4 regions of the Enterovibrio paralichthyis genome follow, and region 2 is predicted to be linked to each of the others. Evidence: predicted binding sites of a transcription regulator. Region 2 holds the regulator's gene; each other region holds the start of a gene.

Region 1 (3,137 bases), on a different contig from region 2:
ATAACTGCCACTCTGGCATCTCTTTTCTGAATGCCTTGGTGACTTTGCGGTAGTCGTTGATTTTAGGTGACAGGGACAATTCCAAGTCAGCGTCATTTGCATCAAAGGTCAACACATATGGGTTTGAAACAAACAACTCCTCGTTCGAACCTTTGGGGAAATTATCGTAAACACGGATAACAACCTGGTTTTTCCCTTCATTCAATTCAATGCCTGAGTTGTCTCCCTCGTACTTGGCACCATTAAGCACTTGCAGTTCAAGGCCAGGGTCAAGAGTTAGTGTCGCAGCGGTCGCACCAAAAGATAGCAAAGACAATAACAGCAAAGGCGCTTTCATGTAGTCGTTTCCTTTTCCAACATGTTTCAAACAACAAAGCCGCCCAATTGGGCGGCTAGATTTAACAGGATAACCTGTAATTAGAACTTAACTTCGATACCAGCAACGTAGCCTACGCCATCCCAGTCGCCTGCAGCATCATCAGCCTGGAAGTCCTCATAGCCCACTTCTGCGTAGAGTTTGCAGTTAGTCAGCAGGTTGTAACCGTAGTTGATGTAGTAGCTGGTAGATTCTTCGCGGCCTTGACCGTCGTTAAATGCAGCACCTGCACCGAACTTGCTCTTGTCTTTAGAGTAGCTACCGGCAATTTCAATTACGTCAACGTCTTGGGTCTTAACGCCAGCTTTGTTTTCAGATTCAAACTGACCGTACAGGATACCTGCATAGAATGGGCCTTCGTTGTAAGCAACTTCGAGATCCCAAGCAGTCTGATCCACGTCTGCTGTTGCTTCATTTTTGAAGTTTGCATAGTAAGCACGAACTTCAACTGAGTCGATAACGTTTACGCCACCCGCCAGCTCGTACAAACGGTCACTGTTTGAACCAGAAGCGTCATCCTGAGATACGTTGTAACTTGCGCCTGCCCAGTAACCTTCACCGCTGTAACGGTACTTGATCAGCTGGTCAAAGTCGGTATCTTCAAAGTCAACACCAGCAACGTCTTTCAGCTCGTAGTCTACGCCTACACCAGCATCATCGATGATAGCCAGTTGACGACCGAAGCTCAGCTCACCCCAGTTGCCACCAAAACCAACGTACAAACCGTCATTGACAACGTCACCAGAGCCAGAGAAGTTGGCGTTTGCTTCGTCACCCTGCTCACCAATGCGCAGTTCAATTGCACCAAACGCGTAGTTGTCACCTTCTTGGTGAGTAATACGGAATGCAAGATCACCATCATCAACACGGATTTGACCATCTTCAGTAGAAGCTCCACCGACGACTTTGTTTAGGTACACTTTTGCAGGATCAAAGAAGTCTTCCGCACCCGTGCGACGATACTGAACTTCTGCAGCACCAGACAGCTCAACACTAGTGCCATCAGCATCATAAAGAGTGATAGAAGCGCTTGCTGAACCTGCTGCCAGCAGAGCTGGGACTGCCATAGCTAGAATTGTCTTTTTCATGTTAATCCACTGCCTTTTCTTTATTAATTTGGAATTCCTGTTCCGAAATCCCTTTTATGATTGTCCTTGTCACAACGTCACAAAAACGCGGCAACAAACACGCTTAAACTTCGAAACTTAGAGTGCAGAGAAATCTAAATTCTGTCAAATCAACAAAAAACAACATCAAAACATCAAAATATCGTTATAATACATAGTCTTATGATTTTATTATCGAGTAAGGTCACAATAGTGAAGTCAAATTGTCAATTTTCTGCAAACTTACTCGCAACAATTACACAGGATTTTAATCTAATAAATAACGATAAAAATAAACATAACAGGATAAAATATCGCCAGCATTCCATTTATACAGTGAATGGCATTCCCTTTGGAATTCATAGTGATAGCTAATATTAGTTCAATAGATTTTCGTGATCTGACTCTCATAAATAAAAACAAATGCTCGAATCCTTGAAGTCATTCACAATTCTCCACCCGTGATATAATGCGGCGTCGAAAACGAGATGACCCCTAAAAATGCTAAGTCCTTCAGTCAAAAAAGACATCCGATCCAGCTATGAGAATCTTAAATCTCAATTGCAGAATTTTATCCCGCGCAAAGCTCAAAATTACCTGGTTGCTGAGATAGCAAAAACGCTGGCAGGGGAGTACAGCCCTAAACGCCGGATATTGGTAGCGGAAGCCGGAACGGGGATCGGAAAGTCTATGGCTTACCTGATGGGATCGATTTCGTTTGCAGTAAACAACAACAAGAAAGTTGTTGTTTCTACCGCCACTGTTGCTTTACAGGAACAGTTGATTGAAAAGGACTTACCCCTTTTTCGCCGCGTTGTACCGAAAGAGTTCAGTTTTGTGTTGGCTAAAGGGCGTCAACGCTACTGTTGTAGCCAGAAACTGGCGGGTGCAGCGGATGCTGAAGGCGCCGGCCAGCAGGTTCTGTTTGCGGAAAAACCCAAGAAGGCAGACATCGATCTTATCAACGACCTCTATGACGCCTACAACCGGGGGAAATGGGATGGTGACAGAGACAGCTGGCCAAAAACCATCCCGGACGCTATCTGGCAATCCATCGTTTCCGACAAACATACCTGCCATTCTGGCCTGAGTGCACACAGACAGTGCCCATTTGCCAAAGCCCGAGAGCATCTGGATAAAGCTGACGTTATCGTTGCCAACCACAGCCTGTTAATGGCCGACTTGGAGCTGGGCGGTGGAGTGATACTGCCCGAGCCTGAACAGGCCCTCTATATGATCGACGAAGCCCACCACTTACCTATCGTCGCAAGGGACTTTTCAGCCGCTTCCGCAAGTCTGGTGGGCGCGGCTTCCTGGCTGGAGAAACTTAACCAATCAGCATCAAAGCTCGCCAACGCCGGTGACATCAAGCGCAGTAACCGTTTTCTGGATGCCTTGCAAAGTGGTGTTCAAACGCTGATACCGGGCTTACGCGGTGTCCGCGATATGCTTCAGGCCTATCCATTAAACAATGATGGCGTTTACCGTTTTCCTGACGGGGAACTGCCAGAATTGCTATTCAATGAAGCAAAAACCCTGCACACAGCGGCCAAGAAGGCCAACCAATCACAGGCAAAACTCCACGACTTGGTCGCTGAGCGTTTAAAAGATGGGGAAATCAGCACCCGGATTGCCGACCCTATTCTGGCCGAATC
Region 2 (3,137 bases):
GCTTCACACATCGCCAAGCTGGCGGACGTCGATAAGCCCATTCATCCGATGACATTGCTGAGAAAGGCCTATGGCCTTTAACTGACAGGAGCCCGTTATGCAAAAACTGACCGTCAACGATCTGATGTCGCTGGAAGATTATGCCCGTGCCCGAGCCCAGTTTCGCCACACTGTGATGCAGCAAAAAAAGCACCGCTTTATCGCCCTCGGGGCTCATGCGCGCCTGTTGTTTGAAAACCGCCAGACCATCCAATACCAGATCCAGGAAATGCTGCGCATCGAACGCATTTTTGAACCTGAAGGCATCGAAGAAGAACTCAGTGCCTACAACCCGCTGATCCCTGATGGCAGCAATCTGAAAGCCACCCTGATGCTGGAATACGCGGATCCCGATGTGCGCAAAGTGGCGCTGGCAAAACTCATTGGCGTGGAAAACAAAGTGTGGCTTCAGGTGGGCGATGACGAAAAGGTTTATCCCATCTGTGATGAGGATCTGGAGCGTGACAACGAGGAAAAAACCTCCAGTGTGCACTTCCTGCGGTTTGAACTAACACCCCCTATGATAGCGGCGCTTAAAAAGGGCGAAGCCCTCTATGCAGGCGTCGATCATCCGGCGATGAATGTCAGCCAACCTGTCGACACGGCGGTGCAGCTGGCACTGTCTGAAGATCTTGACATGCCGCCGATGAACTAAAAATAGCGAGCAAAAGGAGGGACTTATCCCTCCTTCTCATTTATCCGGTGCTCGACCGGCGTTGTATCACTGTCAGGCCGCAATGATTTCGTAGGAATGTGTCATCTCAATGCCTGCGCCCAGCATCAGGCATACAGAACAGTATTTCTCCAGACTGTCTTTCACGGCTGATGCCACCAGCGCTTCGTCCAGTGCCGTTCCTTTCACCACAAAATGGATGTGGATGCGGGTAAACAGGCGCGGCGCCTTCTCGCGTCGCTCTGCAGAAAGCTGCGCTTCACAGCCGACAACCTGTTGCTTTCCTTCTTCGAGCGCAGCAACCACATCCACCGAGCTGCAACCGCCCGCTCCCATCAACACCATTTCCATTGGGCTTGGGGCGTGCGCACCGCCATTACCGTCCATTACAATGTTATGGCCCGAATTGGACAGACCTAAAAATGTCTTATCTCCGCACCACTTGACGCTTGCTTGCATCGCTTTCCTCCACTTACTTTCAGGGTCGTGATCTTGTCCACGTTTTTAGCCTTTAATAGGGCATTAAGTCCATATCAAAATCAAGAAATCGTGCTGGAAAAAGGATAAACTCAATGACTCAAACAGAGAGCTTGTAGCCTGACTGCCGACACTTTATGCTATCGAGTGGAAACTTGCCGCAGGACGGTGGGCTAAGGAAGACTCATCAGGCAACAACTGCAGAGGAAATGAGAAATTATGGTTCCAGGAAAACCTCAAACAGACCCAACACTAGAGTGGTTTCTTTCACACTGCCACATTCACAAATACCCATCAAAAAGTACGCTGATCCACGCTGGTGAGAAAGCAGAGACGTTGTACTACATCGTTAAGGGTTCTGTTGCAGTACTGATCAAGGACGAAGAAGGCAAAGAGATGATCCTCTCTTACCTGAATCAGGGCGATTTCATTGGCGAACTGGGTCTTTTCGAAGAAGACCAAGAGCGTACTGCCTGGGTTCGTGCAAAATCACCTTGTGAAGTTGCAGAGATCTCTTTCAAGAAATTCCGTCAGCTGATCCAGGTTAACCCTGACATCCTGATGCGTTTGTCTTCCCAAATGGCTCGTCGCCTTCAAGTGACCAGCCAAAAAGTGGGTGACCTGGCGTTCTTGGACGTAACCGGTCGCATCGCACAAACGCTGTTGAACCTGGCGAAACAACCAGATGCAATGACTCACCCAGACGGTATGCAAATTAAGATCACCCGTCAGGAAATCGGTCAAATCGTGGGTTGTTCCCGTGAAACCGTAGGCCGCATTCTGAAGATGCTGGAAGAGCAGAACCTGATTTCTGCACACGGCAAAACTATCGTGGTATACGGCACTCGCTAACGCGAATCTGTCCCAAATAAAAAGCCATCGCATTTGCGATGGCTTTTCTATTTATAGCGTGATCGTGATCGCGCGGATTTTCCTTTCCATTTCATATTTCGGTGCTAATTTTCATTTCAGGAATGTATACCTTTGCATGCAATTGCGCGCAGGATCACCGACATGGATATGGAACACCACATCGTCACCAGCAACGCCAGACAAACACCGAAAATGGCCCCTTGGGGTCAGGTCAGTACTGAAATCACCGGCTTTTCAGACCCCTCCCATTACCAAATGCAGCGTTTGCTGGGAGAGGAAGCCCGCCGTTTGGATATCGCCACCGCCGGGGATGAATGGCCCTTCTCACTGCCTTCGTAAGAGAGCCACTTTCAAAGCCTACTGGTCGGTACTTTCGAAAATCTTGTCTGCTGACGCTTCGACAAAGCCCTGGTACAGCGTACCGTCGGACAATTCATAGCGCTTGGCAAACTCGTAGAAACCACCGGGTACCGTTTGTTGTCCGTCACTGAACGCAACCGGCACCTTATCTGCCATGGTTGACGACTGCTCCAGGTATACCTCCGGGCTGCCTTTTACTTCCCCACCAGATTCATTGATAGCGAAACCGGCCTGACGCAATACATCATTCACCGCTTTCACCGATTCCAGCGAACTGAGCTGATTGACGCTTACCGTGAAATGGTTCGCGCCAAAGCCATGTGCCGCCAACCAGCCGGCGTACTCACTTTCCGCTGACAACATCTGGTAGGTGGCAAAATCCACCTCCCACAAACGCCCGCCACTGAGAAAAGCCGGATTGTTCAGCGCACTGTCCTCGACCTGATCGACCAGACCGCGCACAGTCTGCTGCAGTGGCGTTGAACACTGCCCCACCAGCAACTCACTGATGAACACCTTCGGAGCCTCGGGATTCGGGTGCTCAAAATGGCGCGCAAACAGCTTTTTGGCTTTAAACAGGTACTCACCCTTGGGCTCATAACCAAGAGCAATAAAAGGCGCGGCGAGACGATCCAGGCCGACTTTCGGCAGGGCAAAGGTTCGCAGCGCAATATGGTCGTTTAAAAGCGGCGCGCCTTCTTCAAGCAGCGCGTGA
Region 3 (3,137 bases), on a different contig from region 2:
AGCTCAAGTTCCTCATCATGAAGACGTTGGTATTCTTTCAGGACATGTTCAGCTGGCTCCACCAGCAGGCGTCCTTTAAATCCATCCAGCACCACCAGCTTTCGGTGCACCAGTTGCGGGCTGAACTCAACACCCATGACGGCGGGTATCCCCAGTGCACGGGCAAGGATCGCAGCATGGGCATTCACCGCCCCTTCCTCTGCGACCACACCGGCCAAACGGTCACGGGGAATTGCCGCCAGCATTGCTGCCGTTAACTCACGGGCAAAGAGCACAATCGGCTCGTCAAAATGCCACTGCTTGATGTCCTGGTTTTCCAGGAAATAGAGCAAACGCTGGCCAAGCTCTTTCACGTCATTGGCACGCTCCCTGAGGTAAGCGTCTGACATGTTGTGAAAGCGCTCGGCAAAAGCATCAATGGTTTGCTTAACGGCCCATTCCGCCATATCCCCTTGTTGGATGCGTTCATTCATCGCTTTACGCAACATGGGATCGTTAAGCAGGTGGATAAAAAGATCAAAGATCGCCAGCGTGTCCTGATTCAATTCGCTGTCAAAACGCTTTCTAAGACGGCGGAATTCCGCAATCGCAGCGCTCAGCGCACCGTCAAGACGGTCACGTTCTTTTTGGATATCAAGACAAGAGGCGGGAAAAACCAGATCCAGTCTGGGTTGGGAGACATCACACCAGGCTTTAGCAATGGCTACCCCAGGGGACGCCGCAGCACCTTCCAGTAATAAGGTTCCTTTGGTGTTAGGCCAAAACCCCTGAGCTTTGGCATGGGCAAACACCACCGCCAACTGGGCGGCCAGGGTAACAAGAAAGGATTCTTCGGTTTCATCGAACTGGCGGGAGTCGCGCTGCTGCACAACCAGTACGCCCAATACCTGACGACGGTAGATGATAGGGGTGCCAAGAAAGGCATTGAAAATATCTTCCCCGATATCCGGGAAATGTTTGAAGTCAGTATGCCCACTGGCGTGCGCCAGGTTTATCGGCTCTTCCCGGCGGCCAACCAGACCCACCAGGCCTTCATCGAAAGAGAGTGACACACGCCGGGCGCGGGGATTGAGCCCTTGTGTTGCCATTAAATCAAACTTCTGGCGGTCATGATCCGCGATGTAGACAGAACAGCATTCTGTTTCCATCGCCAGACAGGTTTCACGCACCAGTATATTGAGCGCCTGTTTAATGTCACTGGATGACGCGACATTGTTAACGATATCCCGCAGTTTCGTCAGCATTCGCGCCCTCTTTCCTGTCTTTTGCCGATCCTAGTTTTTTACCGAACCCCGTTTACTTTTGCGCTTGAGCTTACGCTCTTTGAAAGGCATCGCCAAAGGTGCGAATTCTTTCATAGCACGGCGGTAAACTTCACGTTTGAACGACACCACCTGCCTGACAGGGTACCAGTAGCTTACCCAGCGCCAGCCATCAAACTCCGGTGTACTGCCACGTTGCATGTTTACTTTAGACTCGTCACATTCCAGTTTCAGCAAAAACCACTTTTGTTTTTGCCCGATACACACAGGTTTGGACTCCCAGCGAACCAGACGTTTCGGTAACTTATAGCGTAACCAGTGTCGACTGGTTGCCAATATCCTGACATCTTTTTTTGTCAGTCCGACCTCTTCGTAGAGTTCCCGGAACATTGCCTGTTCAGGGGTTTCACCGTCATCAATTCCGCCTTGAGGGAATTGCCAGGAGTGTTGTCCGTATCGACGAGCCCAGAGAACCTGACCGTGGCTGTTACAAATTACAATCCCAACGTTGGGACGGTAGCCATCGCCATCTATCACTGGACGACCTCAAATATAAATCTTTATTACCAGTGATTTTTTCACACTATGTGCACAGTGGTAAACAAACATTGTGTATGAAACGCGTTTTTTGGGGGCTTCAGCCGCCTTTAGGGATAAAACCGGCCAAATAGCCAAGTTATAAACAGACTGATGAGACAAGGCGCACATTTATTCACGCTTTCTGTGGATAGATTTGTGCAGAACAGGCGTCAAACAGGCTTGGTAGGTTTTCACTCCATGAGCACTCACTTACCAAACCGAACAAAGACAGAATAAAAACCATTATATATCATACAAATAAACACATACCCTCGTATTTCATTGTCAAAAGCTGACGATCAATTTATAGACGATCTTAAAGTGGTCAAAGATCCACCAAGCAGCAACTTACCCACACCACTTGACGAAAACATCGCCAAACACCAGGAAGATGAGAGAAATTTTCGGTTAAAAACCACTGTATATACACACATGTACTAAAAAGATGGCAGCACGCACTCTCCCCTTGTGGATAACTTAGGTTTGCGTACAATGATCCGGATAGCGGAATGAACTGCAGCAACATCCCTGTCTGGCCTTACCTCAGGCAGGTTTCTATCACCAACCCCAATTGAATTGACGATACCGCCATGATCCCTGCTCCCAAGACACAACAAGAACTATTGGAACGCGCCTATGCACTTGCCGGGTTTACGTTGGGCGAACTGGCTGAGCAACACGGATTAGAATGCCCGGCCGATCTGCGCCGGGAAAAAGGCTGGGTGGGTATGCTTCTGGAAACTTGCCTTGGCGCCGAGGCTGGCAGCAAGCCCGAACAGGATTTTCAAGATCTGGGAATTGAGCTTAAATCGATCCCAATCAGCCACACTGGCAAGCCCCTCGAAACCACCTTTGTCTGCGTCGCCCCCTTAACCGGGGTACAGGGGCTCACCTGGGAAGAGAGCCATATCCGCAACAAGTTATCCACGGTGCTGTGGATCCCGGTCGAAGGCGAGCGGGAGATCCCGGTTTGTGAGCGGCATGTCGGAATGCCCCTGCTATGGCAACCTTCGGAAGAAGAGGAAGCGCAACTGAAAGCCGACTGGGAGGAGCTAATGGAATTTATCGTGCTGGGAAAAGTGCATGAGATAAACGCAAAACACGGAGAGTATCTTCAGCTTCGCCCCAAAGCTGCCAACAGCAAAGCCAAAACTGAAGCTTACGGGGCAAAAGGACAACCGATTAAAACACTGCCAAGGGGTTTTTACCTTCGAACTCAGTTCACCGGTAAAATCCTCGCCCGTCATTTTATGTTGCCCGGCGATGCCTGAAGTCACGCTTAAAGAGTGATTTCCA
Region 4 (3,137 bases), on a different contig from region 2:
TGCTTGGTTTTTCGCGTCTTTGCCTTCCAGAGCAGCGGCGATTGGGCCGTTAACTGCTTCGATTGCTTTCAAAACGCCTTTACCCAGGAAACGTGCTTTGTCGCCGTCACGCAGTTCCAGTGCTTCGCGAGAACCGGTAGATGCACCAGATGGAGCAGCTGCCATACCTACGAAACCACCTTCCAGGTGAACTTCTGCTTCTACAGTTGGGTTACCGCGTGAGTCAATGATTTCACGGCCCAGAACTTTAACGATCTTAGACATTGTGTTTCCTCTCATATGTCAATAGCTTAGAAATGCGAAAAAGCGGCTGCACGTCATACGCAACCGCTTCTTTGTTTCAGTTACAGCTCACCACGCTGATTTTTACCTGCTGCCGCCACGAAGCCTTCAAACAGAGGGTGGCCATCGCGTGGGGTAGAAGTAAATTCAGGGTGGAACTGGCACGCCACAAACCATGGGTGCTCAGGGTTTTCGATGATCTCAACCAGCTTTTTATCCGCAGAAAGACCAGATACAACCAGACCCGCTTCTTCGATCTGCGGACGCAGCACGTTGTTCACTTCGTAGCGGTGACGGTGACGCTCATGAATCGTTGCGTTGCCGTACAGCTCACGTGCTTTGGTGCCTTCTGCCAGGTGACACAGTTGCGCGCCTAGACGCATGGTGCCGCCAAGATCAGATTTTTCAGTACGCTCTTCGACTTTACCTTCGCCATCAACCCACTCAGTGATCAGGCCAACAACCGGGAACTTGCTGTTCTTGTTGAACTCGGTAGAGTTTGCACCTTCCATACCCACAACGTTGCGTGCGTATTCAATCAGTGCAACCTGCATGCCCAAGCAGATACCCAGGTAAGGGATTTTGTTTTCGCGAGCGTATTTCGCTGCCAGGATTTTGCCTTCAATACCACGGTCACCGAAACCACCAGGAACCAGGATTGCATCCAGACCTTGCAGAACTTCTGTGCCTTTGGTTTCAACGTCCTGAGAGTCAACGTACTTGATGTTGACTGTCAGGCGGTTTTTCAGGCCACCGTGCTTAAGCGCTTCGTTTACAGATTTGTAAGCGTCTGGCAGCTCGATGTACTTGCCAACCATACCGATAGTGACTTCACCGGTTGGGTTCGCTTCTTCAAAAATAACTTGTTCCCATTCAGACAGATCAGCTTCTGGTGCAGTAATGCCAAAGCGCTGACAGATCAGGTCATCAAGACCTTGAGAACGGATCAGTGAAGGGATCTTGTAGATAGAATCCACGTCCTTCATTGAAATAACCGCTTTCTCTGGAACGTTACAGAACAGGGCAATCTTAGAGCGCTCGTTCGCAGGAATTGCGCGATCGCTACGGCAAACCAGAATGTCTGGCTGAATACCGATAGACAGCAGTTCTTTCACAGAGTGTTGGGTAGGTTTGGTTTTCACTTCACCAGCAGCCGCCAGGTAAGGAACCAGCGTCAGGTGCATGAACATTGCGCGCTCACGACCCAGCTCAACCGCCATTTGACGGATTGCTTCCAGGAACGGCAGTGATTCGATGTCGCCCACGGTACCGCCGATTTCTACGATGGTCACATCATGACCTTCGCCACCAGCCAGTACACGCTCTTTGATTGAATTGGTGATGTGAGGGATAACCTGAATCGTTGCACCCAGGTAGTCGCCACGGCGCTCTTTGCGCAATACGTCGGCGTAAACGCGGCCAGAGGTAAAGTTATTGCGTTTGGTCATCTTGGTGCGGATGAAACGCTCATAGTGACCCAAGTCTAGGTCGGTCTCTGCGCCGTCTTCCGTAACGAATACTTCACCGTGCTGGGTTGGGCTCATTGTGCCCGGATCCACGTTGATGTAAGGGTCAAGCTTCATCATGGTCACTTTAAGACCACGTGCTTCTAGAATTGCCGCCAGTGACGCTGCTGCAATACCCTTACCTAGGGAGGAAACCACCCCGCCCGTAACAAAAATGTAATTCGTTGTCATGCTAAACCTGAGAGTTGGATTTAGGGGAAATTATTGGAAATCTGGACGGGACGACATGATACCAGAGCCCGAAACTTCCCACAACGTGAAAACTATCACACAGAATGCCGAATTTTTTTGTCGTAAATCAATGGAGTGATTTACCTAGATTTTTTGCGCCTCTTCACGTTTCACTTCTTGCCACAGCATTTCGAGCTCATCCAGCTGACTTTCCTGCAAGTTTTTACCATTATCGCGTAATTTCATTTCAACTTTACGAAAACGTTTTTCAAACTTCAGGTTGGCCTTGCGAAGTGCTTTTTCCGGGTTTGTGCCAAGGTGGCGGGCAAGATTGACTACCGCAAACAATAAGTCGCCGACCTCTTCGTCGACACGCTCCTGATCGATATCCGCCATCACGGCTTCTTCCATCACTTCTTCGAGCTCCTCCTGCACTTTTTCAGCCACAGGCCCAAGCGTTCCCCAGTCAAACCCAAAACGGGCACAACGCTTTTGCAGCTTGCTGGCGCGCCCCAACGCAGGCAGCGCTGTCGGGACATCATCGAGAATGCTGAGCGGCTCTTCCGGTTTGGCTTTGGCAGCACGCTCAGCGGCTTTGATGCCTTCCCAGTCGGCTTCCACCAGAGGATTACCCTGCTCGTCTTTCTCACCGAAGACATGTGGGTGACGGCGTACCAGTTTGTCGCACATTGCCCCCGCGATGTCTTCGAAGTCAAACAGCCCCTGCTCTTTACCGAGTTGACTATAGAACACGATCTGAAACAGCAGATCCCCCAGTTCATCCCGCACATCTGCCCAGTTCTGGCGCTCAATGGCATCCACCGTCTCAAAAGTTTCTTCGATGGTGTAAGGAATTATGGAATCGAATGTCTGTTTTTTGTCCCAGGAGCAGCCGTTTTCCGGGTCCCGTAAGGTGGCCATAATTTCGAGCAATTCTTGCATTCGCGACATGTTTTTCATCTGTAACCTTTGGTGTCCGTAAAGAAAAAAGGGAAAGACCAGCTTTCCCTTTTGACCGTGATGTTTTTTAGTGCAGCCGCTTGGCCTGGTGCACATCCTTGACCTGTTCAAGACGGGCAATCACCCGCCCCAGCACTTCGAGATCGCTCAGCTCCAGATCAAAGTCCATGATGGACATCTGCTGCTTATAGTCGACCC

Evidence for each region. Region 2 encodes CRP, which controls carbon source genes, mostly activating them, when cyclic AMP is high. Its sites were predicted from a motif close to TGTGANNNNNNTCACA; they were not measured.
Region 1: the regulator CRP is predicted to act here: its motif matches at 1,877-1,892, upstream of dinG (ATP-dependent DNA helicase DinG).
Region 3: the regulator CRP is predicted to act here: its motif matches at 1,954-1,969, upstream of rppH (RNA pyrophosphohydrolase).
Region 4: the regulator CRP is predicted to act here: its motif matches at 2,064-2,079, upstream of KU854_RS07775 (CTP synthase).

The regions. Positions count from the first base shown of each region.
Region 1 is NZ_JAHUTS010000016.1:27,616-30,752, reverse strand. Features, by position in the region: gene KU854_RS17075 (YccT family protein) at 1-337, opposite strand, end outside; gene KU854_RS17070 (porin) at 418-1,464, opposite strand; gene dinG (ATP-dependent DNA helicase DinG) at 1,984-3,137, shown strand, end outside.
Region 2 is NZ_JAHUTS010000009.1:154,383-157,519, reverse strand. Features, by position in the region: gene KU854_RS13085 (heterodisulfide reductase-related iron-sulfur binding cluster) at 1-81, shown strand, start outside; gene KU854_RS13080 (DUF3501 family protein) at 98-694, shown strand; gene KU854_RS13075 (OsmC family protein) at 767-1,171, opposite strand; gene crp (cAMP-activated global transcriptional regulator CRP) at 1,409-2,041, shown strand; gene KU854_RS13065 (hypothetical protein) at 2,204-2,401, shown strand; gene KU854_RS13060 (DUF1338 domain-containing protein) at 2,420-3,137, opposite strand, start outside.
Region 3 is NZ_JAHUTS010000039.1:3,837-6,973, forward strand. Features, by position in the region: gene ptsP (phosphoenolpyruvate--protein phosphotransferase) at 1-1,244, opposite strand, end outside; gene rppH (RNA pyrophosphohydrolase) at 1,275-1,799, opposite strand; gene mutH (DNA mismatch repair endonuclease MutH) at 2,432-3,112, shown strand; gene KU854_RS23520 (DUF6482 family protein) at 3,121-3,137, opposite strand, start outside.
Region 4 is NZ_JAHUTS010000005.1:37,893-41,029, forward strand. Features, by position in the region: gene eno (phosphopyruvate hydratase) at 1-264, opposite strand, end outside; gene KU854_RS07775 (CTP synthase) at 345-1,979, opposite strand; gene mazG (nucleoside triphosphate pyrophosphohydrolase) at 2,124-2,939, opposite strand; gene relA (GTP diphosphokinase) at 3,007-3,137, opposite strand, start outside.